3 regions of the Colwellia sp. BRX8-4 genome follow, and region 1 is predicted to be linked to each of the others. Evidence: predicted binding sites of a transcription regulator. Region 1 holds the regulator's gene; each other region holds the start of a gene.

Region 1 (10,213 bases):
ATTGTTTTGATATATCGCTATTATGCCAAATTGATGGGCGTTTTGTTAGCTTCTCCCGCAATTTCTCGTACTAATTTTGGCATTAAAAAGCCAGGTAATATCGCCATCATTTTTTGGACGATTATTTTTGCCTCTTCTTCACAAATATCAAAGTGAGCAACCCCTTGTACGGGATCAAACATATGTAAGTAATAAGGTTGAATACCACTATCAAATAAAGTTTCGCTGAGTTGACATAAGAGTTTGGCGTCATCGTTCACTCCTTTTAATAATACGCTTTGATTGAACAAAGGAATTCTTGCCACACGAAGTTTTTCGAGTGCTTGCTTTACTTCATCATCGATTTCATTAGGGTGATTAATATGTAAAACCATGGTTGCCTTTAATCGAGTTTCAGACAAAATGTTCACTAATGATGTTGTTATGCGCTGCGGGATAACAATGGGTAAACGCGTATGAATACGCAAGCGTGTCAAATGCTTAATTGGCTCAAGTTGTTCAATAAGCCACTGTAGGTGATCATCACTTGCCATTAAAGGATCGCCACCACTGAAAATCACTTCATTAATTTCAGGATGATCGGCAATATATTTTAGCGCCGGCTGCCAGCGAACTTTATTGGGACTGTTTTCATCATAAGGAAAGTGGCGACGAAAACAATAACGGCAATTAACTGCACAACCTGACTTTATAATCATCAAGACTCTGTGCTTATATTTATGCAATAAGCCTTCGGCAACAGTGTCGTGCTCTTCTAGTGGATCCATTGAATAGCCATCAGAGACAACAAACTCATCAGAGAGTGGCATAACCTGTTTAAGCAGCGGATCGTTAAAGTCGCCTTTTTTCATTCTTGTAATAAAAGGTCGGGGTACACGGACCGGAAATAACTTACGTGCTGAAAAGTGTTGCAGATAATCTTGGCTGTCAATTTCTAGCATATCTAAAAGCTTTTTCGGATCTGTAACGACATTACTTAACTCTTTTTGCCAAGAAATGTGCAATTGTTCGCTTATTTGGGGTATTATCTGCGGCATTTGTAATTTCAATTTAAATCTCTGCGTTATTTGTTTGAGTATAAGAGAACATTCATATGGCTAATTTTAGTACAAACCAATTTAAGGCTGGCCTTAAATTAATGATTGACGGCGAACCATGTAACATTTTAGAAAACGAATTAGTAAAACCAGGTAAAGGCCAAGCCTTTAGCCGCGTAAAAATTCGTAAACTTATTTCTAATAAAGTCTTAGAAAAAACCTTTAAATCAGGCGAGTCTTGCGAAGGCGCTGATGTAATGGAAACCGAGCTAGCGTACTTGTATGCTGACGGTGAATTCTGGCATTTTATGAATAATGATACCTTTGAGCAAATTGCCGCTGATGAAAAAGCAGTTGTAGATTGTATTAAATGGTTAAAAGAAGGCGATCTTTGTACCATTACTTTATGGAATGGTTCACCTATCACAGTAACAACCCCTAATTTTGTTGATCTAGATGTTACAGAAACAGATCCAGGATTAAAAGGTGATACTGCCGGTACGGGTGGAAAACCAGCAACTTTACATACCGGTGCGGTTATTCGTGTACCGCTATTTATTCAAATTGGTGAGACAGTTAAAGTGGATACGCGTACGGGTGAATACGTATCGCGTGCAAGTAAATAAGCACTTTTAACGATTATCTACTGTGCTATTTTCAATAAGCGTCTTAATAAGTAGCCAGGGCATTTGGGCTACTTAGCTTTATTGTCACTTAGCAATGAATAAAATTTAGTATTAAAAAAACCTGCTGATGCAGGTTTTTTTTATAGATAAATGACTAGTTTATCTGTCTAGTATGAAGTTTTAGATAATCAAATAGCTCTTTGTAATACTTGCCAAGCTTTTCTGATTTTTTCTCTTTTGCCGCTTGTCGTACTAATTGACGTAGCTTTTGTCTTTCCATCGACTCATGCTCGTTCAGTAAAGCTTCAACAAAGTCATTACCCTCATCAATAGCGTCATCACGCATCTTTTCAAGCTTAACAAACTTAGCTGTTTCTTGTTGATGCTTATTTGCCATAACATCAAGAGCATGTTTAATTGGCTCTAAATCAGATTCTGATAATATTCTTGCCAAGTGGCGAACATGGCGACGTAATGCTTCATGTTTGTTTTTAATTTTATCAGCTAAAATTAAGGCGTCCTTAATCTCCTCAGTAAAAGGAATTTTACTGCGCTGATGCTTAGATAAATCAATAAGCGACTGTCCAAAGATTTGTAACTGGATCATTTCACGCTTTACTTCTGATTTACTTTTTAATTCTTCATCTAATTCATCGATATCGTTAGCAGAGTCGGGCATAATATTCGTTATTAAAGTGATAATTATCGCTATTATACTCGTAAGTGCTTATGGTATACAGCGCATATTCTCCAATTTCCTGCATTTATAGAAGAAAACAATAAATTATGACTGAAACGATGAACGCTAAACAATCGATGAACGAACAATTAAGAGACGTTGAGCAACGTGTAGCACAAGTACTCGACTTAGCAAAATCGCTAGGAGCAGATGCAGCTGAAGCTTCTATAAGCCGCCAACAAGGGTTAAGTGTTGGTACGCGGTTTGGTGAAGTTGAAACGGTTGAGTTTACTAATGACGGTGCATTGGGTATTACTGTTTACCAGCAAGGTCGTAAAGGGAGTGCTTCAACCGCAGATTTATCAGAAGCGGCGTTAAAACAAACAGTACAAGCGGCGGTTAATATTGCAAAGTATACCTCTGTTGACGACTGTTCAGGATTAGCAGACAAGGACATGCTTGAAATGTCGCCTGCTGATTTAGACTTATATCACCCAAAAGTTTTAACAACAGACCAAGCTATTCAACTCGCCAAAGAATGTGAAGATAGTGCGCTAGCGTATGATCCTCGTATTACTAACTCAGATGGTGCCTCACTTGATAGCTTTGAAGGCTATAAAGTGTATGGTAATACCAATGGGCAAATTGTTGGCTATCCAAGCTCTCGACATAGTTTAAGCTGTGTAATGATTGCCTCTGAAGGTGATGATATGCAAAGAGATTATGCTTACACCGTTAATCGTGATTTTGATTTAATGGATAATGGCATCGCTATTGGTCTGCAAGCATCAAAAGAAGCGCTATCGAGATTAAATGCTCAAAAATTACCGACAGGAAAAGTGCCGGTGATGTTTCGTGCCGACATTGCTAATTCCATTTTTGGACATTTTATAGCGGCGATCAGCGGTGGTAATTTATACCGTAAATCATCTTTTTTAATGGACGCTATTGGCAAACAAGTTTTTCCTGAATTTTTAAATATCAGTGAACGCCCTCATATTTTAAAAGGGTTAGCGAGTAGTGCTTTCGACAGTGAAGGCATAAAAACGGTTGACCGTGAAATTATTGTCGATGGTTGTTTAGAGACCTATCTATTAACCAGTTATTCAGCACGTAAGTTAGGACTTAAATCTACTGGCCATGCCGGTGGTATTCATAATTGGCAAATTAATGCCAAAGGTTCTGCCAATGGCGGTGACTTTAATGCCATGTTGAAAAAACTCGGTACTGGCTTTCTTGTCACTGAATTAATGGGACAAGGCGTTAATGTAGTCAATGGTGATTATTCACGTGGCGCTGCCGGTTTCTGGGTTGAAAACGGCGAAATTGCTTACCCGGTATCAGAAGTTACCATTGCGGGTAATTTATCTGATATCTTTAAAGGCTTAGTTGCTGTCGGTAGTGATGTTGACTTACGAGGCAGTATTTTAACGGGTTCATTGTTAATTGAAGAGATGCAGGTTGGCGGCAATTAATCAAATCGTGTTATTTTAACAAGATACATTTGATTATTAAAACCAACAGACCAATATTGAGATCTTGAAAAGCTATCAAGATCTCAATAAGCCCATATCAGTTTAGGTTAGGAATAAAGTTGCAGTCCCTAAGAAAGCGAATATTCCAACCACATCGGTAATCGTTGTTAATATCACACTACCAGCGAGAGCAGGGTCAATATTCATCCGTTTCAAAAACAGCGGGATAGCGACACCAGCGATACCAGCAGCGGTTAAATTCATTAACATTGCAAAGGCTATTACGCCACCAAGCATTAAATTTTGTTGCCAAATAGCCACAACACCGGCAATTAATACCGCCCAGATAACGCCATTAAGAAAACCAACAGCAAGTTCTTTCTGAATGAGTATTCTCGCATTTGAGTCGCCAACATGGCCTAGTGCAATGGCACGAACAACCAGTGTTAAGGTTTGGTTACCGGCAACACCCCCCATACTAGGCACTAAAGAATTTAAAATAGCTAAAATAGCCAGTTGGCTTAAAACACCTTCGAACATACTCGATACAGCAACAGCCAGTAGTGCGGTAATGAGATTAACGCCAAGCCAAATAGAGCGTTGTTGCGTGCTTTTTAAAACCGGAGCAAAGGTATCTGCCTCTCCATCTAAGCCCGCCATACTCATCATTGAATGTTCGGCATCCTCACGAATAATATCAATAACATCGTCTATCGTGATACGACCAAGCAAACGGCCTTCATCATCAATAACTGGTGCAGAGAACCAATCAAATTTTTCAAAGAGTTGCGCTACGTCACTATCAGACAAATGCACTTGAATTGCTTCAATATCTTTATCAATGAGTGTTGAGACGATAATTTCAGGTTTAGCGGTAATGATCGCCGCTAGAGAAACGGCGCCAATAAAGTGATTTTTACCATCGACCACATAAAAAGAATCGGTCGCTTCAGGTAAATCACCCCGTAAGCGCAAATAGCGCAATACCACATCAACCGTTACATCGGGACGAATTGTTATGGTATCGGTATTCATGATACCGCCAGCGGTATCTTCTTCAAATGATAACGCGGCTTCGACTCGACCTCGGTCTTGCGAGTCCATAGCACTTAATACTTCTTGATAAACACTATCGGGTAGAGTACGTAAAACTTCAGCTAAATCATCAACATCCATGCCTTCAGCAACGGCGGCTAATTTTTCAGGGCGGATAGTTTTTAAAATACCTTTTCGAACTTCCTCATTGAGTTCTTCAAGTACTTCACCGTGATTATCTGCGTCGATAAGTTGCCATAAAACGGCACGACTTTTCGGGTGAGATGACTCTAATATTAAAGCAATATCATAAGCTGGCATGTTCTGTAGTAATTTTCGAACGTGCACAAACATTCCGCTACCAAGTGCTTTATTGACTTGTTGCAGGCGTTGATGATTTTGTTGTTGCTCTGATATTTCCGGCATAAAGTTTTCCTGTGCCGCAGTAATACGAAAATTATATTGTTTATATCTTAGTCAAGATGCGCTGGCTAAGGTGTTGTAATGAATGATAACGTAACTTTATTTTTTATTCAGTCTTTTTATCATTCGTCTTCATCAAATTTATCAGAAAATAACTGGCATACATCGTCAAGTGCTTGTTGAGCATCTTCTCCTTGGGTAATAACCTCTACGGTTTTTCCAAAGCCACCGGCCAGTAACATTAACCCCATAATACTACTGGCATCAGCTTCTTTGCCCTCTAAGCAAATAGTAACGTTAGCATTAAGCTTTTGGCTTAACTGGGCAAGTTTAGTTGCAGCACGTGCATGTAATCCCAGTTTATTGCTAATGGTTAATGATTTATTATATTTTGGCATACAGTGACCGTTATTAAGTGCTTTGTATTTTAATATCGCGATGATGAGACTGAACATCTTCGCGTTCTTTTCTAAGATTGTTTGCTAATATTTCTGCAATATAAACCGATCGGTGTTTTCCACCCGTACAACCAATGGCGATAGTAATATAGCTGCGATTGTTTCTTTCTAAGTGGGGTAACCACGTCATCATAAAACTGTTAATTTGCCAGATAAATTTAGTGACAATCGGTTGGCTAGCAAGAAAGTCTCGCACGGGTTGATCTAAACCGGTAAAACCTTTTAAGTCTGTTTCCCAAAAAGGGTTAGGCAGAAAACGTGCATCAAAAACATAATCTGCGTCTTGTGGTACACCGTGTTTAAAGCCAAAAGATTCAAACACCACCACCATAGATGCCGAGGTTTTGCCTAAAATTCGCTCACGCACTAAATCAGATAATTGATGAGGTGATAACTGACTGGTATTAATATACAAACCCGCACGCGTGGAAATAGGTTCAAGCAGCTTTTTCTCTAAAGAGATGGCTTGGTCAAGTGGGATATTTTGTTTAATCAAAGGATGTAAACGACGCGTTTCACTAAAACGTCGAATAAGATCAGAGTCATCAGCATCTAAATACAGAATATCGAGTTTTACCGTTTTTGGTAGATAATCTAATATTTCTGAAACGTCATTAGGGTCATTGGGTAAGTTACGTACATCTAAACTAACCGCTACTTTGTCGTAATCATTAATAACGGTATGTGCTAATGCAGGCAATAAATTCACCGGAATATTATCGACACAGTAGTAGCCTAAATCTTCGAGTACACGTAAGGCGACACTTTTACCTGACCCTGAGCGACCACTGACTATCAAGAGTTTCATTTGAGTTTTCCTGGATTATTATTAGATTTTATTAACGTTTAGCATGCTTTATTAAAGTAAAAAGCTCTTGCGAATTTTGGCATTTTCTTACTTGCTTTGCGAATTGTTTAGTACTAAATATTTGCGCGATACTTTGTAAGGTATCTAAATGTTGTTGGCAGTTTTCTTCGGGGACAAATAACGCAATAATAATATCGACAGCACGGTTGTCTATCGCATCAAATTCAACGGCTTGTTCACTGGTCAGCAATACAGCAATAACTTGTGACGTATTAGTTAATCGACCATGAGGAATCGCAATGCCATTCCCTATGCCGGTAGAGCCAACTTTTTCACGCGCCATTAAGCTTTCGAATAATTGATGAGTATCAATATTATCGAATTTTTTTGCCGCAGTTTCGCTAATTATTTCAAGGAGTTTTTTTTTGCTTGTACCCTTAATCGCACACAGGGTGCAATCAAGGGTAAGGATATCTTGCAACTTCATTATACTACTTAGATTCTTTGGTGAGTGAACAGGCGATAAACAGCATTAATGCTGATTCGTTTTACCTTTGTACTTCAATATTTGCCGGTCAAGCTTAACAACAAGACTATCAATAGAGGCATACATGTCAGCATTTTCAGCTTTTGCATGTAAATCAGAGCCACTAACGTGAACAGTCGCTTCAGCAATTTGATTTGATTTTTCAACGGTGAGAACAACATGAACATTATTGATATGATCAAAATGTCGGTTTAATTTTGCCATCTTAGTCGTGACGTTTTCTCGTAAAGCTTCGGTAATGTCAACATGGTGGCCAGAAAGATTAATTTGCATAAGCTTAATTCCTCATCTTTTCGTTAAAGTAAACTTTTTCGTTGGTTAGAAGGTGGAATAGAAAGTGACTCTCGATATTTTGCTATGGTACGTCGAGCTACATTTATCCCTTGATCGGCTAATAAATCAGCCATTTTACTATCACTAAGTGGTTTTGCTGGGATTTCGGCAGCAACAAATTTTTTGATTAATGCACGAATAGCTGTTGATGAACATTCGCCACCGCTTTCGGTGCCAACATGGCTTGAGAAGAAAAACTTCAGTTCGAAAATTCCACGTGGCGTATGCATATACTTTTGTGTCGTCACTCGTGAAATGGTTGATTCATGCATATCGACAGCTTCGGCAATATCATTTAAAACCATTGGACGCATGGCTTCATTACCATGTTCAAAAAAGCCAATTTGACGTTGTACAATACAGTTTGACACTTTTAATAAGGTATCATTACGGCTTTCTAAGCTTTTAATAAACCATTTAGCTTCTTGTAAATTTGAGCGAATAAATTGTGTGTCCGCTGTCGACTTCATCGAACGTGACATCGAAGCATATTGCTGATTCACCGAAAGTTTTGGCGCAGTATCAGGGTTTAATTCGACCACCCAACGGCCATTTTTCTTTTCAACAGACACATCAGGAATAACATACTGATCGTCACTCTTCATCACACTATCGCCGGGTCTAGGATCAAGTGATTGAATAAGACGCACCACTTCGCGCAGTTGCTCTTCTTTCAGTCGAGTTTTACGCATTAATGTACGATAGTCTCGGCTACCCAGCAGATTAATATGGTCACGCAAAACTAACTTACTTTCTGCTAACCAAGGTGTAGCGGGGTCAAATTGATTAAGTTGAATGATTAAACATTCTGAAATAGAACGAGCAGCGACACCGACAGGATCAAAGAGGTTAATACGTTTTAGTACCACCTCAATTTCATCAAGCTCTACTCCTTCAATGGCAACACTTTCTAAAATGTCTTCACTAGATACCGTTAAGTAACCGGCGTCATCAACAGCATCAATAATTGCTGTCGCTATAGCGCGGTCTGTTTCGGTAAAAGGGCTTAATTCCATTTGCCAGCGCAAATGATCTTGAATGGAGTCTTGAGTCTCGCCTTGGTAAGTATAATCTTCTGAAGCTGGGCCTGAGCTTGAACTTGCTGCACCGGCCGTGTAGTTATCATCCCAAGTGGTATCCATGTTTAATTCTTCAGGGATATCGTTCTTGTCCATGGCTTCAGTGGTGGTGATTTCATCAATGGTAGGCGTAGCGTCTTCGCTACCATCAGAAGCAGGGGCTTCTTTAACATCACCAGTACCGGCAGTGTGAGCTTCTTCAAGGTTGTCAGTACTTTTATCTTCGGGATTATTTGAAGACTCATCCATTTCTAATAATGGATTACTTTCTAAGGCTTCCTGAATTTCTTGTTGAAGCTCTAACGTAGACAGTTGCAGCAATTTGATTGCTTGCTGCAATTGTGGCGTCATGGTTAATTGTTGTCCTATGCGGAGTTGTAGAGTAGGGCGCATTTAGGTCATTAACTTCCTATTATTTTTAATGGGATATTTTCGTTTTTTTCATACGAAGATACTATTCATTTACTGACTACTATAGCGTGAATTGTTCACCAAGGTATACATCTCTTACGTGTTGATTTGCAAGAATTTGATCTGCAGTACCTTCTGCAATAAGTTCACCATGACTAACAATATACGCATGTTCACATACATCGAGAGTTTCACGTACATTGTGATCAGTGATCAACACACCAATGCCACGTTCTTTTAAGTGTAGAATAATTTTTTTAATATCACCTACTGAAATTGGGTCAACACCAGCAAAAGGTTCATCTAATAAAATAAATTTTGGTTCAGCAGCTAATGCGCGAGCAATTTCTACTCGGCGGCGTTCACCACCAGATAAGCTCATGCCTAAATTATCTTTGATATGACCTATGTTGAATTCTTCAACAAGATGTTCTAATTTCTCTTCACGTTCAGCATCTGATAATTCTTTTCGTGTTTGTAAAATAGCCATAATATTGTCGTAAACACTGAGTTTTCGAAAAATAGAGGCTTCTTGTGGTAAATATCCGATGCCTTTTCTCGCACGCTCATGCATAGGCGCTAACGTCAGGTTTTCGTCATTTAAGATAATATCGCCACTATCACTTTCAACTAAACCCACAATCATATAAAAAGAAGTTGTTTTTCCGGCACCATTTGGGCCTAGTAAACCGACTATTTGTCCTGCTGAAACTTGCATACTGACATTTTTAACCACTTTTCTGCCTTTATAGGCTTTGGCAAGGCCTTTTGCCATTAGGGTGCTAGTGCTCATAAATTAATTTTTTCCTGAGTTTTCGCGTCTGTGGTTGTCGCTTTAATTTTTTCTTTCGGCTGAAAAATCGTTTTAGTGCGTTCGTTAGATTTACTTTCAGCATTAACATACTGAGTGGCAATATTGTAAGTAATTCTACTGCCACTAACCTCACTACCTTCTTGCTGTAATAACGCATTTCCTGAAATTATCACTAAATTATTTGCGGGCTCATATCTTATTTCGTCTGCTTGTAAGCTAAGAGGAGTACCATCGGCTAAGGTTTGTTTAAAGGTTGCTGGCTTCCCTTTAGCGATATAGGTTTTTTCTTCACTGCCAGATTGAGTCAGCACTTGTACTAAATCAGCACGTATAACTAATGAACCTTGAGTGATCACCACGTTATCAATATAGCTGAATATTTTATTTTTAAGATCAACGGCTTGTCTTGAAGCGTTAATTTCAATCTTTTGTTTTATATCAAATTTTTCAGCGAAAGCTGACGAAAATAGCGGAGTTGATAACAATAA
Region 2 (10,213 bases), on a different contig from region 1:
AGCTTTCTCATCAAGATCCGACTAAGCCCGTTGAAAATAATGAAATGATTTCGCAAATGACTGCGTTTTCAACGACTGACGGTGTGGCAACGCTAAATGAACAATTTACATCATTTGCTGCATCCATGTCATCGAGTCAAGCATTGCAAGCCTCCTCGTTAGTGGGTCGTAGCGTTCTAGTTGATGATAATGTTTTTGGTATGGCTGAAGGTGAAGCCGTTAAAGGCAAAATGATCACTGATAAAGCGGCAAGTAATGTGAATATTTATGTTGAAAACACCGCTGGAGAACTTATTCAAACAGTTCCTGTTGGCAGTGTGGCTGCAGGTGAGTTTACCTTTAATTGGGACGGCAAGATGACAAATGGCGAGCCCGCTCCACAAGGTGCTTATCGTTTTAGAATTGCAGGATTAGTGGAAGGTGAAGCATCAGAATTACAAGCGATGACCTATCGTAAAGTAGATAGTGTGACGTTAGCCGGTGCAGGTGGAAATATTTTATTAAATCTTAATGGTGGCAGTTCCATGGCACTAGCAGATGTGGTGGAAGTATCAGAAGGTTAAATTAATAGTTCTTCGAACTAAATAAATTTAAGCCACTGTTATTTCAATGAAGAGTGAATACTCGAAAATTAGAAATAATTAAGATAAACAGTTTTTTATATGAGGTGCAATTATGTCATTTAATATAGCGTTGAGCGGATTAAACGCTGCTCAAAAAGATTTGGATGTTACATCAAATAACATCGCTAACGTTAATACCACCGGCTTTAAAGAGTCGCGTGCGGAATTTGTTGATGTGTATGCAGCATCATTACTTGCTTCTGGTAAAACAAAAGTGGGTGACGGTGTTTTGACGGCAGATGTCGCTCAGCAGTTTCAGCAAGGTAGTATTCAGTTTACTAATAACGCGTTAGATTTAGCCGTTACGGGTAATGGTTTTTATGCAACAGTACCTGAACTTGACTCCTTAGAAACGTCATATACCCGAGCAGGTCAGTTTAAATTAAACGATAGTAACTTTGTTGTTAACTCTGCGGGTGAGCATTTATTAGGTTTCCCCGTTAACCCTGACGGCACCTCTGCGTCGGTAAGTTTAAGTACGGCAGAGCCTATTCGTATTCCTACGGCCTCTGGTGCTCCTCAAAAAACCAGTGAAGTAGATGTACGAATGAACTTACCTGCGGGTGATTCTTTCATTAGTAGTGCGCCAGGTAACTTTGATCCCGATGATCCTTTGACTTTTAACCATTCAACTTCAGTGACTATTTTTGATTCATTAGGTGATAGTCATATAATGACTTATTACTTTATTAAAGATAATCCTTCGTCTGATGCTAACGAGTGGATGATGTTTGCTGGCGTTGATGGCATACCGGTAGATTTAGCTGATCCAGGTGGACAGACAGATCCAGATCCAACGGCAGCTCCAGGAACGCCAATAACAAATCCACAAGGTGGCGGTAGTTCAGGTCCGTTATCAGCAAGTGGCGGTGTTACTGGCATGCGTATGTACTTTGATTCTTCAGGTGATTTTGTTGCACAATTACCTATGCCAGGTGACGGTGGTGCTATTACCGTGGCACTTGGAGCGACAATATTAGCCAATGGTGCTGATCCAACTCAAACCGTGAAAATTAATTTTAATCTAGACCCTCTTGGCCCTAATCCAAATGAACCTACGCAGTTTGCTTCAAACTTTGAAGTGACTTCGCTTGAGCAAGATGGCTTAGCGGTTGGTCGATTAACCGGTATAGATATTGGTAGTGATGGTTTAATTCGAGCGACTTACAGTAATGGTACCTCAGAACCATTATCACGCATTGCTTTAGTAAACTTTGCCAATGAACAGGGCTTAACGCAAATTGGTAATACTTCATGGAAAGAAAGTATTAGTTCCGGTGAAGCATTGGCTGGTGAGGCGGGTTCAGGTACTTTTGGTACTATTAATTCATCGGCATTAGAGCAATCAAACGTTAACTTAACCACAGAATTAATCGACTTAATTTCAGCACAACGAAATTTTCAGGCTAACTCTCGTGCACTAGAAGTTGATAACCAGCTAAACCAAACTATTCTACAGATTCGATAAATAAATCTTTAAAATAATCTAGTCTATGATAAATAAAAGAGATAAAACGTAAAATGTTTTATCTCTTTTTATGTTCAGGATGAACGGTATAGATGTAGAGCGAAACATAGCTATTCTTAGGCATCCATGTCTTCATCGCATTAATACTTCTTTATGTGTCAATGCCCGAGCAGCGGATGGTCTTTATCAAACCACCTTTCTTTCAAAACCTCAGTCGGTTCCTTTTCGTTGACGATAAAACGATTATTTTTCCATCTTCCTTTTCCTGTTCTATTTCTTCTGGCACTGTTATTGCATTTCTCATTGTAAGATACAATTTTAGAGATCTGTTATGGACAAAATGCTTTATATCGCAATGAGCGGTGCGAAACAAAATATGCATTCGCTTGCCGTTAATGCTAACAACCTTGCTAACGCTAAGACTACGGGTTTTAAAGCCGATTTAGCACAGGCGCGTTCAATGCAAGCTTTTGGCGAAGGCTTGCCTTCTCGTGTGTTTGCCATGACAGAAAATGCCAGCCAAAACTTTGACAGTGGTTCTTTGATGCAAACTTCTAGAGATTTAGATCTTGCCATTCAAGGGCCGGGTTGGTTTGCTGTTCAAGCTGAAAATGGTACTGAAGGTTATACACGTGATGGCCAATTTAGACTCAACGAAGAAGGTGCTTTAGAAACCTCTAAAGGTGAGCTTGTCTTAGGAGATACTGGCCCGATATTTATACCTCTACCAGTCAATAATATTCATATCAGTAAAGATGGCACCATCATGGTTCAGCCTGAAGGAGCACCGAGTTCTCTTCAAGAAGAAGTGGGTCGTCTAAAAATGGTTAACCCGAGGGTGCAAGAGTTAGCAAAAGGTGCTGATGGCTTGTTTCGTCGAAAAGATGGACTAAATGAGAATGCTGACGTCAATGTCAAAGTCGAAAATGGCATGCTTGAAGCAAGTAACGTAAACCCTATTGGGGAGATGACCGCGATGATTTCTTTGCAACGTCAGTTTGAAATGCAATTAAAACTCATGAAAACAGCGGAAGAAGTTGATGCAAGTTCAGCATCTTTATTACGTGCTTTCTAATTTAAATAAATAATTTTTGAGGTGATTTATGAACCCAGCATTATGGATAAGTAAAACAGGGTTAGATGCGCAAACAAAAGATATTGCGGTAATTTCTAATAATTTAGCTAACGCCAGTACCATAGGTTTTAAGAAAAGTCGTGCCGTATTTGAAGATTTACTCTATCAAACGATTAATCAGCCAGGTGGTCGCTCTGCACAAGATACAGAGATGCCTTCAGGCTTAATGCTTGGCGCGGGTACAAAAGTGGTGGCTACGCAAAAAATTCATACCCAAGGTGATATGCAAACTACCGATAACGCTTTAGATCTAATGATCCAAGGTGAAGGTTTTTTTGAAGTGCAACTCCCTGACGGTACATCGTCATATTCAAGAAATGGTCAATTTACCATGGATGAAGAGGGCAATATGGTTACACCGGGCGCGGGTTATTTAATTCAACCACAAATAACTATTCCGCCTGATGCGTTAAGTATTATTGTTTCTCAAGATGGTGAAGTCTCTGTAACTCTTCAGGGGCAACCTGATCCTGCTGTTATCGGTCAAATTAATACAGTTAACTTTGTTAACCCGACTGGTTTGCAGCCAATAGGACAAAATTTATACATTCAAACAGCGGTTAGTGGTGCTCCACAAGAAGGGGTTCCAGGTTTAGAAGGTTTTGGCATGATAGTGCAAGGCGCGCTAGAAACCTCGAATGTAAATACCACCGAAGAACTTGTTAACTTGATTGAAAGTCAACGGGTATATGAAATGAACTCAAAAGTAATTTCAGCAGTTGATGAAATGCTTAGTTATATTAATCAGCAGTTATAGCGTTAAGGAATCTCTTATGAAAATTCACTTAGTCTTAGTTATCTTTTTTTTATCAATAACGGGTTGTGCCAGTGTTGAACAGGCAAAAACGTTACCTGACGATCCTGACTTTGCGCCGATTTTACCCGAAATGGAAGAAGCCTCTATTATCCCGACGGGTTCACTGTTTAGAGCTAACTACGTTAATAATATTTATTCTGACTCAAAAGCTCATCGTGTTGGTGACATTATTTCAGTGACGTTAAGTGAAAGTACACAAGCACAGAAAAATGCTAAAACAGAGTTGAGTAAAGAAAATAGTGCCAGTTTAGATCCTATTATTGGTTTAGGCGGCGCTGCAGTAAACTTTAAAAATAATGCCATTCAATTTGGCTATAACCAAGGCTCTGACTTTAGTGGTGATTCAAAGTCTAACCAAGGTAATAGCTTAAACGGTCATATTTCTGTACATGTTTTGCGTGTTTTGCCCAATGGCAATTTGATGATCCGTGGTGAAAAATGGATGACTTTAAATAATGGTGACGAATTTATTCGCTTAACCGGTGTTATTCGCGCACAAGATATTAGCTCTAGTAATACCATTGTTTCTGGAAAAATCGCTAATGCGCGCATTGAATATGCAGGTACTGGGACTTTTGCTGACGTACAAGAACAAGGTTGGTTATCGAGTTTCTTTACTAGCTCTTGGTGGCCCCTGTAGGGTTAATTGAACATAAACTTTCAATAGGTATTATTATGAACACTTTTTTCACAAGTATGAAAGTTACTGTCTTGGTGCTAACATTTTTGTTTAGTTCGATGAGCTCTGCACAGCGAATTAAAGATTTAGCCGATGTTGCTGGTGTCCGAAGTAATCAATTGATAGGTTATGGTTTAGTGGTGGGTTTACCTGGCACAGGCGAACAAAGTCCATTTACCGAACAAAGTTTCAAAACCATGCTAAGTAATTTTGGTATTACTATGCCGGCTAATTTAAAACCAAAAATTAAAAATGTTGCTGCGGTTGCTGTTCATGCTGAGTTACCCGCATTTACTAAACCCGGACAAAGAATTGATATTACAGTTTCTTCAATGGGCAGTGCGCAAAGCTTACGTGGTGGAACATTAATACAAACTATTCTCATGGGTATTGATGGTAATGCTTATGCCGTTGCTCAAGGCAGTTTAGTCGTTAGCGGTTTAGGTGCTGAAGGTTTAGATGGCTCAAAAGTTATTGTTAATACACCAACCGTAGGCCGTATTGCTAATGGTGCTATGGTTGAACGTGAAGTTATTTCACCATTTACTTCTGGCGATTATATTACCTTTAATCTTAGAGATTCTGATTTCAGTAGTGCGAGAAGTCTAGAGCGAGTCATTAATAGCGAGTTTGCTAACATTAACGACCCCGCCACTTTTATTGCTCGCGCTATTGATGCAACCTCTATTCAAGTCAATGCACCAAGAGATGCGAGCCAACGAGTCAGTTTTTTGGCTGCCTTAGAAAATTTAGAATTCGAACCTTCACGTCCGGCGGCGAAAGTTATTGTTAACTCCCGTACTGGTACCATCGTGATCGGCTCTGATGTGCGCTTATTGCCTGCCGCTATTACTCATGGTGGTATTACGGTAACGATTAATGAAACACGAGATGTCTCTCAGCCTAATGCTTTTGCTGATGGTAATACGGCGGTGACGAATCAATCTATTGTTAACGTTAATAAAGATGATAACCGGATGTTTGTTTTTGATCCGGGGGTAAGCTTAGACACACTCGTTCGAGCGATTAATGAAATTGGTGCGGGCCCTGGTGATGTTATGGCAATTCTTGAAGCACTATCACAAGCGGGTGCATTACGAGGAGAATTGATCATTATTTAATGATCAATAAAGCTTATGATTACACCGAATCAATCATCACTAACTTCATTGGCACCGCAGGCATCTGTGACCGCTAATTCTCAGAATTTTTTAGACATCAATGGCTTGAATTCTATTCGCCAACAGTCTAAAGAAACTGATAAAGGCTCAAAAGATGCGGCTTTACAAACAGCGGCCAAGCAGTTTGAAGCGATTTTTATGCAAATGCTGATGAAAAGTATGCGTAAAGCACAAGACGTTTTAGAGTCAGATAGTCCCTTTAATTCAGAAAGTACAAAATTTTATCGTGATATGCATGACCAACAAATGTCATTAGAATTATCAAATAACGGCTCTTTAGGTTTATCGGACTTAATCGTTCGCCAGCTAGGTGGTGACACTGAAAGTTTTACCCCACAGTCATTTTTACAAAGTGATAATCGCTTCAGTAAAAGTAACGGCTTACTCAGTGAAGATAATAATAAAGGCAAGTCAATTGTCGACACAGGGATCCTTATTTCGGCCGATGATCGTCAAACTAATGACTCGGGTGATCGTTCAACTAATAATCGACAAGCATTATTTGATATGCCACAACGAGCGCCTTCTTCGACTAACACGGTAAATTCGTTAGATAACAAACCGTCTGTTTATGAAATGCTTGCCATGCAAGAGCCTCAGTATCAGCAACCAAAAGACTTTGTTATGGCATTAACCGAAGATGCTAAACGTGTTGAAGAAAAGTTAAATATTCCCTTTGAAGTTGTTATAGCTCAAGCCGCATTAGAAACTGGCTGGGGACAAAAAATCATCAAAACAGAAAGTGGTCAAAGCTCTAATAACTTGTTTAACATTAAAGCCGATAAACGCTGGGATGGCGAGAAAATTAATAAGGAAACCCTTGAATTTGAGCAAGGTGCTATGGTTAAAAAACGTGAACCCTTTCGCGTTTATGAAACCATTAGTGACAGCGTTAATGATTACATGCAGTTTCTCTCAAACAGCGAACGCTATAAAAATGCATTAGACAAAGCTGGCGATGTGGAACACTTCCTGCATAATCTACAGAGTGCTGGTTATGCGACGGATCCCAAATACGCAGAAAAAATTAAGGGAACACTACGAACCGTAACCAGTTTACTAAATAAGTAAATAAGCGCTCAGCATATAAATGCATTGAGTTTTGGTTAGGTTAGGAGTGAAGTCATGTCGGTTAACTTATATAACACAGGTGTTAGTGGTTTACTTGCCGCACAGCAGCAGCTGGCGACAACGGGTCATAATATTGCCAATGTTAATACAGAAGGTTATAGCCGACAACGCGCAGAACAAAATTCATCGGTGGGTTTATTCAGTGGTGGCAACTATGTTGGCTCTGGTACCTATGTTAACGATATCACTCGCCTATACGAACAATTCTCCCATAAAGAACAATTACTCAATCAAAGTAAACTCGGTAATGCTGACTTATTACAAGGGCGTTTAACACAACTAGACCAAGTAATGAGTACCTCAGGTAACGCCGTAGTAGGTTCACTTGACAGTTTTTACCAATCACTCAATGGCGTTGCTGACAATCCTAATGATTTAGGTTTACGCAGTATTGTGCTTAATCAAGCGAATATTTTAAGCAAAGACTTTAATGAGCTGACTAATAATTTTGACAATATGACCAAAGCGGTTAACGGTGAAATTGAACAAATTGCTACTAAGATTTCTGAAATATCCAATGAATTAGCAAAAATTAATGAAACCATTATGCAAACTCAAGGATTAAATCAAACAGGGCAACCTAATGATTTACTTGATAAACGAGATCAACTAATTGGTGAGCTAAGTAAGTTTACCAAAGTGACTACCGTAGAAGATGCTAACGGTGTACTCACTGTAATGATAGGACAAGGTACGACATTGGTTGCCGGTATTACGCCAATGACAGTACAAGTTAAGGCTGGCGATCCCGATCCAAATAAAACCCAGCTAAGTTTAGTCAGTGGCAATAGTCGTGTGGCATTAAATGGCTCTACGTTAGGTGGCTCTTTAGCGGCAAATTTTGAATTTAGAGACCAGCATTTAAATCAAACGCGTAAAGAAATTGATCGCTTAGCTATGTCTATATCGTCAATATTAAACGACAGTCAAGCCAGTGGTTTAGATCTAAATGGTGTTCAAGGGGCAAATTTTTTCACCGATATTAATGCGACACAATTACAACAAGGTCGTGTGCTAGCTCCTTCATCAAACACCGGAACCACACAACCTCAAGTGGTTATCAACGACGTTTCTTTATTATCTACTGATGACTTTGAAGTGCGTTTCGATGGTACTGATTTTACGTTATATAATTTGACTACCGGTGGAAGCGAAAACCTAGGGATGCCTGGTACAGGTACTCCTGCAGGAACGCATACTGCCACTACACCCGATTACGGTTTCTCATTTATTGAAACAGCGGGTGGCACGCTTCAGGCAGGTGACAAGTTTACTATTGTACCGACTAAAAATAGTGCAGCATTAATGCAAGCAACATTAACTGACGCTAATGCCATCGCAGCAAGTACAGCGATTGCGGTGACACCGTCGAGTAACAATATTAGCAATGGTAAAATAGAAATTACTAATGTGACTAACCCTGTTGCGGCGAGTGCATATGATATTACTGTTGATGTATATGAAACACCACCACCACCACTGCCAGCACCCCAAATACCTACCGGAATATTTGAGTATCGAGTCTATAACACATCAACGCCACCACCTGGAACGCCGGCCATAGCATCAGGCAGTTATGCAACAGGGGCGAGTGCTATTATTGATATTCCTGCTGGCTCACCTGATTTTCAAATTGAAATTAAAGGTGATCTTGCTGGTTCAGGCGCTAATGCGCGTGAAACGTTTACCTTAGGCAATGCTTTTGGCGTTGGTAATGGTAACCATGCAGTTGCTATGGCAAAGACCCAAGAAATAGGTGTGGTCAATGCGGGAAAACAAACCTTTAGCGAAAGCTTAGCCGTTTCAACCTCAATAGTAGGTTCAAAAGCGAGTAATGCTGATTTATCAGCAGATACCGCACAGGCCTTATTTACTCAAGCTTATAACCGCAATCAAGCGACATCAGGTGTAAATCTTGATGAAGAAGCTGCCAACCTTTTGAGATATCAACAAGCTTATCAAGCGGCATCACAAATAATCTCTACAGCAAATACTATTTTTGACACCATTTTATCGGCAGTCAGGTAAGGAATTTTTATGCGCGTTTCTACAGCTCAGTTTTACTTACAAAGTTCACAGCAAATGAGCCAAAAAAGCTCTGATGTTAATGATCAAATGGCTTACTTATCAAGTGGTAAACGAGTATTAACCGCAAAAGACGATGCTATTTCTTATAGTACCTTAGCTGGCTATAACAATGACTTAGCCAACATAGAAAAATATAAACGCAATATTACTATGGCTGAAAGTCATAATAATATGCAAGAAATTGTTTTTGCTGATGCAGATCTTATTCTAGATAAAATAAAGTCTGATATGTTGCTTGCCAATAATGGTCGCATGTCAAGTGAAGACCTACAATCGCTCGCTGAACAAGTAAAAAGTAACTTCAGTCAGTTACTTGATCTTGCTAATAGTCAAAATGAAAATGGTGACTATATTTTTTCTGGCTATCAAACCGAACAAAAACCCTTCAGCCAAAATGTTGACGGTAGCGTTACTTACAATGGCGACTCGGGTGTTCGAGAGTTGCAAGTCGCTAAGAATATTAATATAGCCACTAATCAAGCGGGCGACGCAGCTTTTTTAAAGGTTGAAAACGCCATCGGTGATTTTACTGCTAATTACACCGCTAACACCTCAGGTGTTGCAGTTGAAAGTGCCAAAATAGCTAACCGTGATAGCTACAACTCTAGTGCGCTGCCACACGACTACACCTTTACTTTTGACGCGGTCACGAATGATTTAACCGTAACAGGCAGTGCCGGCATAGTTTTTCCTGCTGCGCCCTATACCGCAGGTCAAACCATTTCCTTTGACGGCATTGACGTTACCCTAAACGGCAATCCTTTGCCGGGTGATAGCTTTACCATCAGTGAACAAGATGAAGTGAGTGTTTTTGACACCATTAATGAGACAATATCTTGGATGGAACGAGGAAGTTCTACGATTGATCAAGAACAGCATCAAGTAGATTACAACACCTTACTTAACCAACTCAATTCAGCGATGAACCATATGACGTCAAGGCGTGTTGACTCAGGTATTCGCTTACAAACACTTGAAAGCCAAGAGAGCCGTCATCTTGATTCAGCCCTAAACCTAGCTAAAGGAAAATCTAATATCGAAGATTTAGATTTTGCCAAAGCTATTTCTGAGTTTGAACAATCAAAGTTAGC
Region 3 (10,213 bases), on a different contig from region 1:
ATGCGCGCAGCAGGATGTTATCAAGTTGATAGCGTACTCTACAGTGGTGTTAGGTATGCAAGAGCCGCGAAATTTCATACCGACACACAAAGTGCCAGTAAAAAAATACCTTTAATTGGTGTTGAATCTTTGGTGGAAAGTTTACCCGAAGGGAGCAAGCTAATATGTGTTGATTTAATTGAAGGAGCGGTGCCATTGCCGGCCTTCATTCACCCTAAAAATGCTATGTATGTGTTTGGCCCTGAAGATGGCACTATTAGTCAGGCTGTTATCGATAAAGCTGATGCTGTGGTATATATTCCAACGAATGGTTGTATGAATTTGGCAGCAACAGTAAATGTTTTACTTTATGACCGCTTAGCAAAGTCTGCAATAGCTATTGGTGACGATGAACTTATCCGAAAAAGTAGAGATACAAATAACACGGTAAAAGTGAAACAGTAAAATGGCTTGTTGATAGTGTTAATCTAACGATTTGTTCATAAAACAAACAAAAGAATTAATAAAGTCGATAAAAAACTTGACTCTTTCTGTCAACGATATACAATGCACGCAGCTAGAAAGTACTACCTATATTTATGTACCAAGTTTCGAAGTTATGTTAGTAGCTCGTCCTGTTTAATAAGTCATAGCAACACTCTCAGCATCATCGTTTTAGTGAATTAAATTTATTTAATGGCTAAAACAAAATTAAGATTAATTATATTAAACAAATAGGATACTATTATGTCTACAACTACTGGTACAGTAAAATGGTTCAACGAGTCTAAAGGTTTTGGTTTCATCGAGCAAGAATCTGGTCCTGACGTTTTCGCACATTTTTCTGCAATCTCTGGCGACGGTTTCAAAACTCTAGCTGAAGGCCAAAAAGTACAGTTTACTGTAACTCAAGGTCAGAAAGGTCCTCAAGCTGAGAACATTCAAGCTCTTTAATTTTGTATCTTGAGCTAACTTAGGTTACCTCATACAAATAAATTGCTAAAAAGGGTAAGACTTATGTCTCACCCTTTTTTTGTGGGAAAAATTTAGTTTCAACGTTTAAAACTTAAGATATGCTTTCAGCTTACCAAGCTCTATCTACTTCGAATAATTTTAAATACGATTATGCACAAGTTAATGCCGTTGCCAAACTTGATGATCTTTCTGAACAAATCTATCAACATGAGCATAAATCTTGGCTTGCTAAACGACTGAAAAAATCGTCTGCTATTCGTGGGATTTATCTTTATGGGAGAGTCGGTCGTGGTAAAACCATGCTTATGGATCTCTTCTTTCAAAATTTAGCCGTTACTGCTAAAAAACGTATTCACTTTCATCGCTTTATTGAAGAAGTACATCAACAATTAAATTTATGTACAGGACAAAGTGATCCATTAACGTTTATTGCTAAGCAATGGGCTAAAAAGATCAAAGTACTGTGTTTTGATGAGTTTTATGTTTCAGATATTGGTGACGCTATGTTGCTTTCTGGCTTATTTCAGGCGTTCTTTCAACAAGATATTATTTTAATCGCTACCTCTAACTGTCGACCCGAAGAACTTTATCGTAATGGGTTACAGCGCGAAAGATTTATGCCTACCATAGATTTAATTAACGATTATTGCCAAGTATTATCGGTTGATGGTGCTGTAGATCATCGCTTAGACCGTTATGATGAAACCGCAATCGCATATCGTGATTATACTTACCCATTAAATAACAAAACGCTTAGACAAAGGTTTTTAGATATTACGGGTATTGTAGGCACTTCAGGTAATATAACCGTTAACCACCGTAAAATCCCTTTTCAAGCGAAAACAGATACTATTATACTTTTTGATTTTTATGCACTATGTTCTGGTCCTAGAAGTCAGCGAGACTACATTAGCCTAGCTGATCATTTTAAATTAGTATTGCTTGACCAAGTTCCTCAATTTGATGGAGAGCGCATAACGTCTGTGATATCAGGCGTAGAAGATGACTATCAACGCGACGGTAAATTGTTAAGCCAACTTCGCCACTTAGATGATGAAGCTCGGCGCTTTATTGCTGTTGTTGATGAATTTTATGATAGAAATATACGACTTATTATTAATGCTGAAGTTGATATTATTGAGCTTTACCAAGGACAGCAATTAAGTTTTGAGTTTGCTCGCTGCCAATCCCGTCTCATTGAAATGCAACAATTAGCATATTAGCCACAAATGTGTTTATTTCACTAATAAATGGTATTTAATTTTCATTTTATTTTATGTTTATTTTGTATCTTATTGAATTTTATTGGTTTTACTAGTTGGCACTAGTTTTGTAATGTCTATATTAAGTTAGGCATTATTTAATCGATAACAATCGAAGGGCATAATATGAAAACACTCATCGCAACAGCACTTATATTGGCAAGCAGCAGTACGTTCGCTTCCACCGCATCTTTTACAAATGACTCATGCAATGCAACAATATCTGGTGGTATTAAAATTACGCCAACCGCTATTGAATTCTCTAAAAGTAAACTGCCACTCTATAAAATTGTTGATAATGAACGATTATATGTCAATGGTGTTCAAGTTGACTTAACAGATAATCAGCAATCCTTGGTTCATGATTATTCGTCTGGCATTAGGGCTGCAGTTCCACAAGTAAAAAGTGTTGCATTAGATGCTATTGATCTTGCGAATGACGGCATTAATTTAGCGTTTAATGAGTTACTCGGTCAAGATAATACGCTGAGTGCTGAAATTACTAGTCAACTTTCAGAGATACGTAAAGAAGTTGATCTGGGCTTAACCAGTGATAATGACATTTATTTTGACGAGGATGGTTTTTCAGGAGAAAACTTTTTCAACGAAGATTTTGAGCAACGTATTGAAAGTGCAATAGAAAAGACGGTGCAAAATTCGATTGGTAGTTTAATGATAGCGGTAGGGCAACAGATGCTTTTCTCTGGTGGCGATATGAACGCTTTTGAATCTCGTATGGAGGATTTCGGTGAAAAAATGGAAAACGAAATGGAATCTCGTGGCGAACAAATTAAAAAAAATAGTGAAGTACTTTGTCAATCTGTTGTCGACATCGATGCACTTGAAGACAGGTTAACTAACGAAATAATAGTGTTAAAAGACTTTAATTTATTAACCACTACTGTTTCATCTAAAAACACTAAAGAACTTATGTAATTTTAACTAAATATAGATAAAATTCTGTATCGCCTATTATAACATGGGCGCGTTACTCTCTAATCATTGACAATAAAAACAAGTAAATAATTCAGTTACTTGTTTTTTGTCAATCGAACCATTGACTTAATTAACTGCCATTTGTCATCTGTGACTGCTCGTCAGCCCAAGAAAGTGCTTGGTTGTAATCTCTAATGACTTTTTCCTTTTCTATACCTAACTTCTTCATAACAATAGTGGTTTCATCCCATTGTGCATGTTCAATGTACTCTAATAACTGGATTAATTCAGCCAATACGCCTTTCTTAGTGAGTAAAGAAATCTTTATCTCTTGCGCAAGTGGTAACTTTTCTAAAACAGTTTCAAGTTTTTCATCTAAAATGGCATCAATTAATGATAATAAGCCCGTTAAGAAAGCAATAGATGAATCTATTGGAGCATTTATATCCTTTGAGACAAGTTCACAAAATTTAGCACGAGCCATCGCTGAATTAATTAACTCTGAAGGTTTATCAGGGTTAACATTTATAGCAAACATCAATCCTAAAAAGCGCTTTAATTCTTGTGACCCTAGTGTTACAAGTGCTTGTTTTATCGTTGATATTTCATTGCGTCTGCGAAATATCGCCGAGTTAACATATCGTAAGAGTTTATAAGAAAGCGTTACATCGCGTTCAAAGACTGAAGTAATACTGATTAAATCTAATTCGGGTTTTGATGTTTCATAAAGTAACTCAGCCATGGCAATCTGTGATGGAGAGAGACTTTTAGTTTTTATCATCTCAGGCTTAGCAAAGAAAAAGCCTTGGAATAGTTCAAAGCCTAATTCTAGTGCTTGATTATACTCGTCGTAAGTTTCAACTTTTTCTGCAAGCAATTTAATATCAGGGAAATTAGTAATCGCTTGTTTAACTTCTTTAATTTCTTCAATAGTGGATATTTTCCAATCTATTTTTATTATTTTGATATAAGGGAAAAAATGTATCCACACTTTTTGATGTTCATAATCATCTAGCGCTAGTGTATAACCTTGTTCATAAAGATCTTTGCAAATAGCTAATAGCTTTTTACCCGGCTTAACCGTTTCAAGAATTTCAACGACGACTTCATCAGTGGTCAGCATATTTGCGTAACCAAGACTTAATGTTTCAAGGGTAAAATTAATAAAGGCGGGCTTATTACCAGTAAATTCTCCTATACCTAAGTTAAATTTACTTGCTTCAATCATTTTTGTGGTGGCTTCATCGCCATCGATATCAGGAAAAACGTTGTCAATGCTGTCTCTAAATAGCAATTCATAGGCAAAAAGGTTTTTGTCTTTATCTAGAATGGGTTGCCTGGCGGCATAAAAATACATAAAAATTCCTGATATTTTCGTAACTATATTGAATATATTGGAAAAAGGATAAATTAGCATCAACTATTTTTATATATTAGTTGCTGGCATAAGAATATTACATGGATAATACCTTTAATATAGTTGAAAACAATAAAAGTATAGTAATAGCAAAATATCTAGTCATACTAGCTTAATCTATTTTTTGCTTAGTAACAGAAGTTTTTAACATTTTTTTTACTTAGTAAAAATATAATAATACTTTCGGAGGTTAATTTGGCATTTGGTACATTATTTTCTTTAGGTTTATATTTTATTGTTATGATCGGTATAGGTTTATATGCCTTTAAAAAATCGACCAGTGACGCAGCAGGTTATATGCTAGGAGGGCGTAATCTAAGTCCTTCAGTGACGGCTCTTTCCGCTGGGGCTTCTGACATGAGTGGTTGGATGCTAATGGGCATACCAGGTGCTATGTATGTGACAGGTTTAAGCAGTATTTGGATCGCCGTAGGTTTAGTGATCGGTGCTTATTTTAATTATTTAATTGTTGCGCCTCGTTTGAGAACTTATACCGAAGTAGCAAATGATTCGATAACGTTACCTGATTTCTTTGAAAACCGTTTTAATGATAAGCGCCATTTGCTACGCGTAGTTTCATCAATTGTTATTATTGTCTTTTTCACGCTTTATACTTCATCAGGTATCGTTGCTGGTGGTAAATTGTTTGAAAGCTCTTTCGGATTAGATTATGAAGTTGGGCTCTACGTTACCGCAGGTGTTGTTGTACTTTATACTATGTTTGGTGGTTTTTTAGCCGTAAGCTTAACCGATTTTGTGCAAGGGTGTATTATGTTCGTAGCACTTGTGCTGGTACCTTTTGTGGTTATAAGCGATATTGGTGGCGTACAAGCAATGAATGATGTTATTCATTCTATTGATGCTGAAAAGTTTAATATGTTCAATGGTGTTAGTGCGCTGGCGATTATTTCAGCGATGGCTTGGGGCTTAGGTTATTTTGGCCAGCCACATATCATTGTGCGCTTTATGGCAATCCGGTCAGTTAAAGATTTACCTGCTGCTCGTCGTATTGGTATGACTTGGATGATCGTTTCTATTTGTGGTGCTATGGCAACTGGTTTTGCTGGTATTGCTTATGTGGCGAAAACGGGCACAGAATTAACCGATCCAGAAACTATTTTTGTTTTATTTTCTCAGGTTTTATTTCACCCTCTCATTTCTGGCTTTTTATTAGCCGCTATTTTAGCTGCAATAATGAGCACCATTTCTTCTCAATTATTAGTGACATCAAGCTCATTAACCGGTGACTTTTATCAAGCGTTTCTAAATAAAGATGCTACTGATAAACAGCTTGTTTTTGTTGGCCGTTTATCTGTACTTCTAGTTGCTATTGTTGCGATATCTTTAGCTTATGACCGAAATAGCTCTATTTTAAGTTTGGTTAGTAACGCTTGGGCAGGATTTGGCGCCGCATTTGGACCACTAGTTATCTTAAGTCTCTACTGGAAAAAAATGAACAAACAAGGCGCTTTAGCAGGTATGTTAACGGGCGCTATAACCGTTCTTATTTGGATTTATGCTCCGATAACTGTCGGTGGTGAACTATTGAGTTCAGTGATGTATGAAATTGTTCCTGGTTTTATACTTTCAACAATAGCGATTGTTGTGGTGAGTAACTTGACCGCGGCACCTGATGAATCTGTTGAAAAGATGTTTGATGAGATGATAGAGCAGCACAATATCGATTAATGGTATTGTAAACTCGCTCAAATAAAGCCCGTTATTGATGTTCAATAACGGGCTTTTTATGTTCAGGATGAACGGTCATGATTTTTGTTCCTGACAAATCATAAGTACCTCCATCCCTGGAGGCAATAGTGTGGTGCCAAGGATGGCAAGGAACGTATATGTTCAGGATGAACGGTCATGATTTTTGTTCCTGACAAATCATAAGTACCTCCATCCCTGGAGGCAATAGTGTGGTGCCAAGGATGGCAAGCAACGTATATGTTCAGGATGAACGGTCATGATTTTTGTTCCTGACAAATCATAAGTACCTCCATCCCTGGAGGCAATAGCGTGGTGCCAAGGATGGCAATGAATGTATATGTTATTTTAATCTCTATTTTATTGAGGTCAGTACTAGATACTGAAACGAGTTCAGCATGACGATCTTGGTATCTGTTGCTTGAATTGAGGTAAGTACTAGATACTGAAACGAGTTCAGTATGACGACTTTAGCTTCTGTTGTTTGGAGGTGAGTACTAGATACTGAAACGCGTTTAGCATGACGATTTTGGTATCTGTTGCTTGAATTGAGGTAAGTACTAGATACTGAAACGAGTTCAGCATGACGACTTTGGCTTCTGTTGTTTGGGAGGTCAGTACTAGATACTGAAACGCGTTGAGTCTGGGGATTTGAGTATTAATATGATGGTTTCAGTGCAAGAGCAATGGAGTTTTAATAAGAGGGGATTAAGAACGTCGTCGCCATGGTTTCATGTGCGACGACGTTAACAGTAAAATATTATTTTTATGACTTAAATAGACCAGCTAATATTTCTATCGATGGCTGTTTGCCACTGCGTAAGCGATTCACTTTTGTCAGCAACTACAATAATATTACTGTTTTTAAAGTGTTGGGATTTTCCTATTAATTTATCTGTTGAAAAATCAGCGGTAAATTCAAGCTCTTCATTATTGGGAACAATAAAAACAGTGACCATGCTTGTTGCACCTTGAAAAACTAAGTGCAGGCTTTTCATGCCATCAAACCGGCAATAATTAGCAAACATTAATTTGCCTATGCTATCTGTAAAACTGCCATTAAACGTCGCCATTTTATCGTTAAGAGAGGCTAAGCTCACATTTGCAGTTGAAGTGTTAGAGAAATGTCCTTCTTCATGGGCAATATGAGCTATCGCATAATCCCCTAGGTTGTTATATGCATTAGAAAACTGCATAAAATTAATCGTTAAACCCATAACAAAGGCAACAGACGCAGCTAAAGCTAAACGCACACGACTTTTACGTTTTTGCTGCTGATGACTGGCCATTGTTTGACGTAAAATAAGTTTATCGCTTAAGCCTGTAGGTACTTCAATATTTAACGCTTGAAAGAGTTTACTGTCTAAACTTTCAAGTTCTTGTGTAAAATTTTGCTTGGCAGGGTCACTGTGAATTGCAGCAAGCATATCTTCATCACGTGTATTTGGATCTGCATAAATACGACGTCTAAATTGCAAATCATCCATTGTATTGACCTCTAACTTTGGGAGTATTATCTAAAGCTTCTTTTAATTGATTACGCGCTCTAAACAACCTTGTCATCACGGTATTCTTATTTAAATCGAGCTGTTTAGCTATTTCTTCACCTGAAAAACCACCAATAATTTGTAAAACTAATGGCTCTCGGTATTCTTCTGGCATTTGTGCTATTTTTTCACGCAGCCAATAGTTTTCAATTTCTTGCTCGCTACTTGTTGATTTAGTATCGGTAATAGTGGCTTCTTCATATTCACTCATATCAAATCGTTTACGTTCGAAACGACGAGCATTCTCTCGTCGTAAAATTGTGATCAACCATGACTTAGCTGCTTTTTCATCTTTTAATGAATCTAAAGCTCGCCATGCCCGTAAAAATGTCTCTTGCACTAAGTCTTCAGCCACATGTTTGTCGTGACATAGCCAATAAGCATAACGGAATAAATCGCCATGCAAAGCTTTAACTAGTGCTTCATATCTAACTTGTTTTGTTGCCATGTTGTAAGAGACCTGAGCTGACATTATTTTATTTCGCTTTTAACAATATATTTCATTTTTATCTTGGGTTCAGAGTTACAATTTTAGCTTCATTTACTTTTAATCCTTGCTTATTAATCGCTTGAATTAAGCTTGTTAAGGCCTTTCCTTGCCAAGTTTTTTGCTCTTTCCCATAATAACATTGCTGTAACAACTCAATTTCGTCCTGAAATTTCTTATCATTAATCTCGATTAACGCATCATCAAGTGTTGCTGTTATTTTGTTACCTGCTTTTGCTTGTAAGGTATTTATCCATGGCGATATTAAAGAGAGCACTTCTAAGCCCTGATTTTTTTTACAGGCGGCTAATAAAAATAAGTAGGGATTATTATTTATATTATCAATCTTCGTTGTTTTTACTGCCAATGGTCTAGAGCGTTTTGCACTGATAAACCATGCTAAAGCAGTAAGTAGCCATAAGGTTAAAAATAGCCATTGCAGCCAGGATGCCTGAGTAATAACAATTTTTTCTGTTGGAATAAGTGCTTTGTTTTGCTGGTTTTTCATGACAGCTGGAGCGGTGTTAAGCTCGCTATTAGGTAAAACTGTAATTTTTTGAGCAGCAATTGTAGCGATTTGATAACGGTTAGTGACGGTGTTCCACCACGGAATACTTATCTCTGGTAGTTGATATTCGCCAGGCTTACTGGCAACAATGGCAAAATTTCTAACTTTTTGGCTAACCAAATGGCCACTGCTCATGCCGGTATGTAATTGAGCTTGGTCTGGATAGACTTTCAGGCCTTTGGGCACCGTCATCTCTAAAAGTGGTAATTGTTCTTCGGATAAACCTGCTGCAGTTAAGGTAATGATGCGCGTAATCGGCTCGCCTACTTTGAACGTTGTTAAATCAGGTTGCCAGTCTTGATGAATAGCCAGTAAATTACTCGGTAACCACGTGCCTTGAAATGTTTCAGGGATAGGACGAACTACCAGTTGAATTTCATCGCCAATGACACTAACAGGTTTAGTTTCTGAAAAGCTAAACATGTTATTTCTTCGCGTTGAAGGCACTAAGATTTCGCCAGAGAACAGCGGTGACTTTAACGTAAATTCACCGCTATTTTTAGGACTTATTGCATAGGTTCTTTCAATAACTCGATAGCGACGGCCATTAATAATAGTATCTTCTTCTTTATCTTTTCCAATTTGAGTAATGCTGGCGCTTTCTAACGTTGGTTCGCTTAAGCTGCCACGCTTCAATTCTGCAGCAAAGTGCAGCTTTACTGTTAAGGTTAATTGTTGTTGAACATAGACTTCTTTGGTCGATATTTCAGTGGTAATAAAAATGTCTTGTTGTTTGTCAGCAAGCGGATCATTTTCAGCTAATATTTGTACTTTTATGGCTTGAGAGTTTATGCCCGCAATGGTGAAAGGAGGAATAATAAAATCGCCTGCTGATTTGCCTATTAGTAAAGTAGTCCAGGTTGTTGTTTGTGTCGTTTTAAAATTAACCATACTGGTTTGAGAACTCACCGATGTTCTACCAACGACAAAGTCTTTTAATAACGCGGAGGTATTTAAAGCGTTGGTGTCGACATCGTCATCTATGGTGATTTTTAAAATAAAAGACTCATTAACCACGATAGGATTCTTATCAATAGTTGCACTAATTTGAGTTGCCGCAAACGCATTAGAGGTAAAAAGCGTATTACTGAGCAAAATAGTTAGTAGGGCTATTATTGTTTGGGTCATTATTTTTACCATTGTTTTTTTCCTTTTGCGCGACTACTTCGACTATTACGGCGCTTTTGATATTCGAGCTGCATTTTGTTTCTCAGTAACATATAAGGATCATCAGTTACTTTGTTGAGTAATTGTTGGTGTTTTTGTTCGGTCTCTTCTGCTAATTGTTCGGCGGCACGAAGCTGAGCAGGTGTTTGCTCGGGTTGGCTTGGGTCG

Evidence for each region. The regulator sigma-54, encoded in region 1, starts transcription at its own class of promoters, with help from an activator protein. The targets are predictions, from matches to a motif close to GTTGGCACGNNNNTNGNNT.
Region 2: a site for sigma-54 is predicted at 2,370-2,388, ahead of flgF (flagellar basal-body rod protein FlgF). Genes of this name have one in related genera too.
Region 3: a site for sigma-54 is predicted at 2,272-2,290, ahead of H4J56_RS14440 (DUF2884 family protein). Genes of this name have one in related genera too.

What each region holds. Positions count from the first base shown of each region.
Region 1 covers NZ_JACGVS010000005.1:42,016-52,228, reverse strand. Annotated here, with positions in the region: gene epmB (EF-P beta-lysylation protein EpmB) at 21-1,037, opposite strand; gene efp (elongation factor P) at 1,094-1,663, shown strand; gene yjgA (ribosome biogenesis factor YjgA) at 1,818-2,342, opposite strand; gene pmbA (metalloprotease PmbA) at 2,450-3,817, shown strand; gene mgtE (magnesium transporter) at 3,920-5,278, opposite strand; gene H4J56_RS06085 (HPr family phosphocarrier protein) at 5,398-5,673, opposite strand; gene rapZ (RNase adapter RapZ) at 5,687-6,541, opposite strand; gene ptsN (PTS IIA-like nitrogen regulatory protein PtsN) at 6,573-7,028, opposite strand; gene hpf (ribosome hibernation promoting factor) at 7,074-7,361, opposite strand; gene H4J56_RS06065 (RNA polymerase factor sigma-54) at 7,385-8,893, opposite strand; gene lptB (LPS export ABC transporter ATP-binding protein) at 8,973-9,704, opposite strand; gene lptA (lipopolysaccharide transport periplasmic protein LptA) at 9,701-10,213, opposite strand, start outside.
Region 2 covers NZ_JACGVS010000002.1:253,222-263,434, forward strand. Annotated here, with positions in the region: gene H4J56_RS02925 (flagellar hook assembly protein FlgD) at 1-563, shown strand, start outside; gene flgE (flagellar hook protein FlgE) at 676-2,091, shown strand; gene flgF (flagellar basal-body rod protein FlgF) at 2,423-3,166, shown strand; gene flgG (flagellar basal-body rod protein FlgG) at 3,195-3,983, shown strand; gene flgH (flagellar basal body L-ring protein FlgH) at 4,000-4,683, shown strand; gene H4J56_RS02950 (flagellar basal body P-ring protein FlgI) at 4,719-5,843, shown strand; gene flgJ (flagellar assembly peptidoglycan hydrolase FlgJ) at 5,859-6,974, shown strand; gene flgK (flagellar hook-associated protein FlgK) at 7,029-9,062, shown strand; gene flgL (flagellar hook-associated protein FlgL) at 9,072-10,213, shown strand, end outside.
Region 3 covers NZ_JACGVS010000017.1:70,930-81,142, reverse strand. Annotated here, with positions in the region: gene H4J56_RS14455 (RNA methyltransferase) at 1-444, shown strand, start outside; gene H4J56_RS14450 (cold-shock protein) at 727-933, shown strand; gene zapE (cell division protein ZapE) at 1,053-2,177, shown strand; gene H4J56_RS14440 (DUF2884 family protein) at 2,343-3,152, shown strand; gene H4J56_RS14435 (EAL and HDOD domain-containing protein) at 3,283-4,509, opposite strand; gene putP (sodium/proline symporter PutP) at 4,765-6,258, shown strand; gene H4J56_RS14425 (DUF3379 family protein) at 7,050-7,763, opposite strand; gene H4J56_RS14420 (sigma-70 family RNA polymerase sigma factor) at 7,756-8,271, opposite strand; gene H4J56_RS14415 (BatD family protein) at 8,330-10,006, opposite strand; gene H4J56_RS14410 (VWA domain-containing protein) at 10,012-10,213, opposite strand, start outside.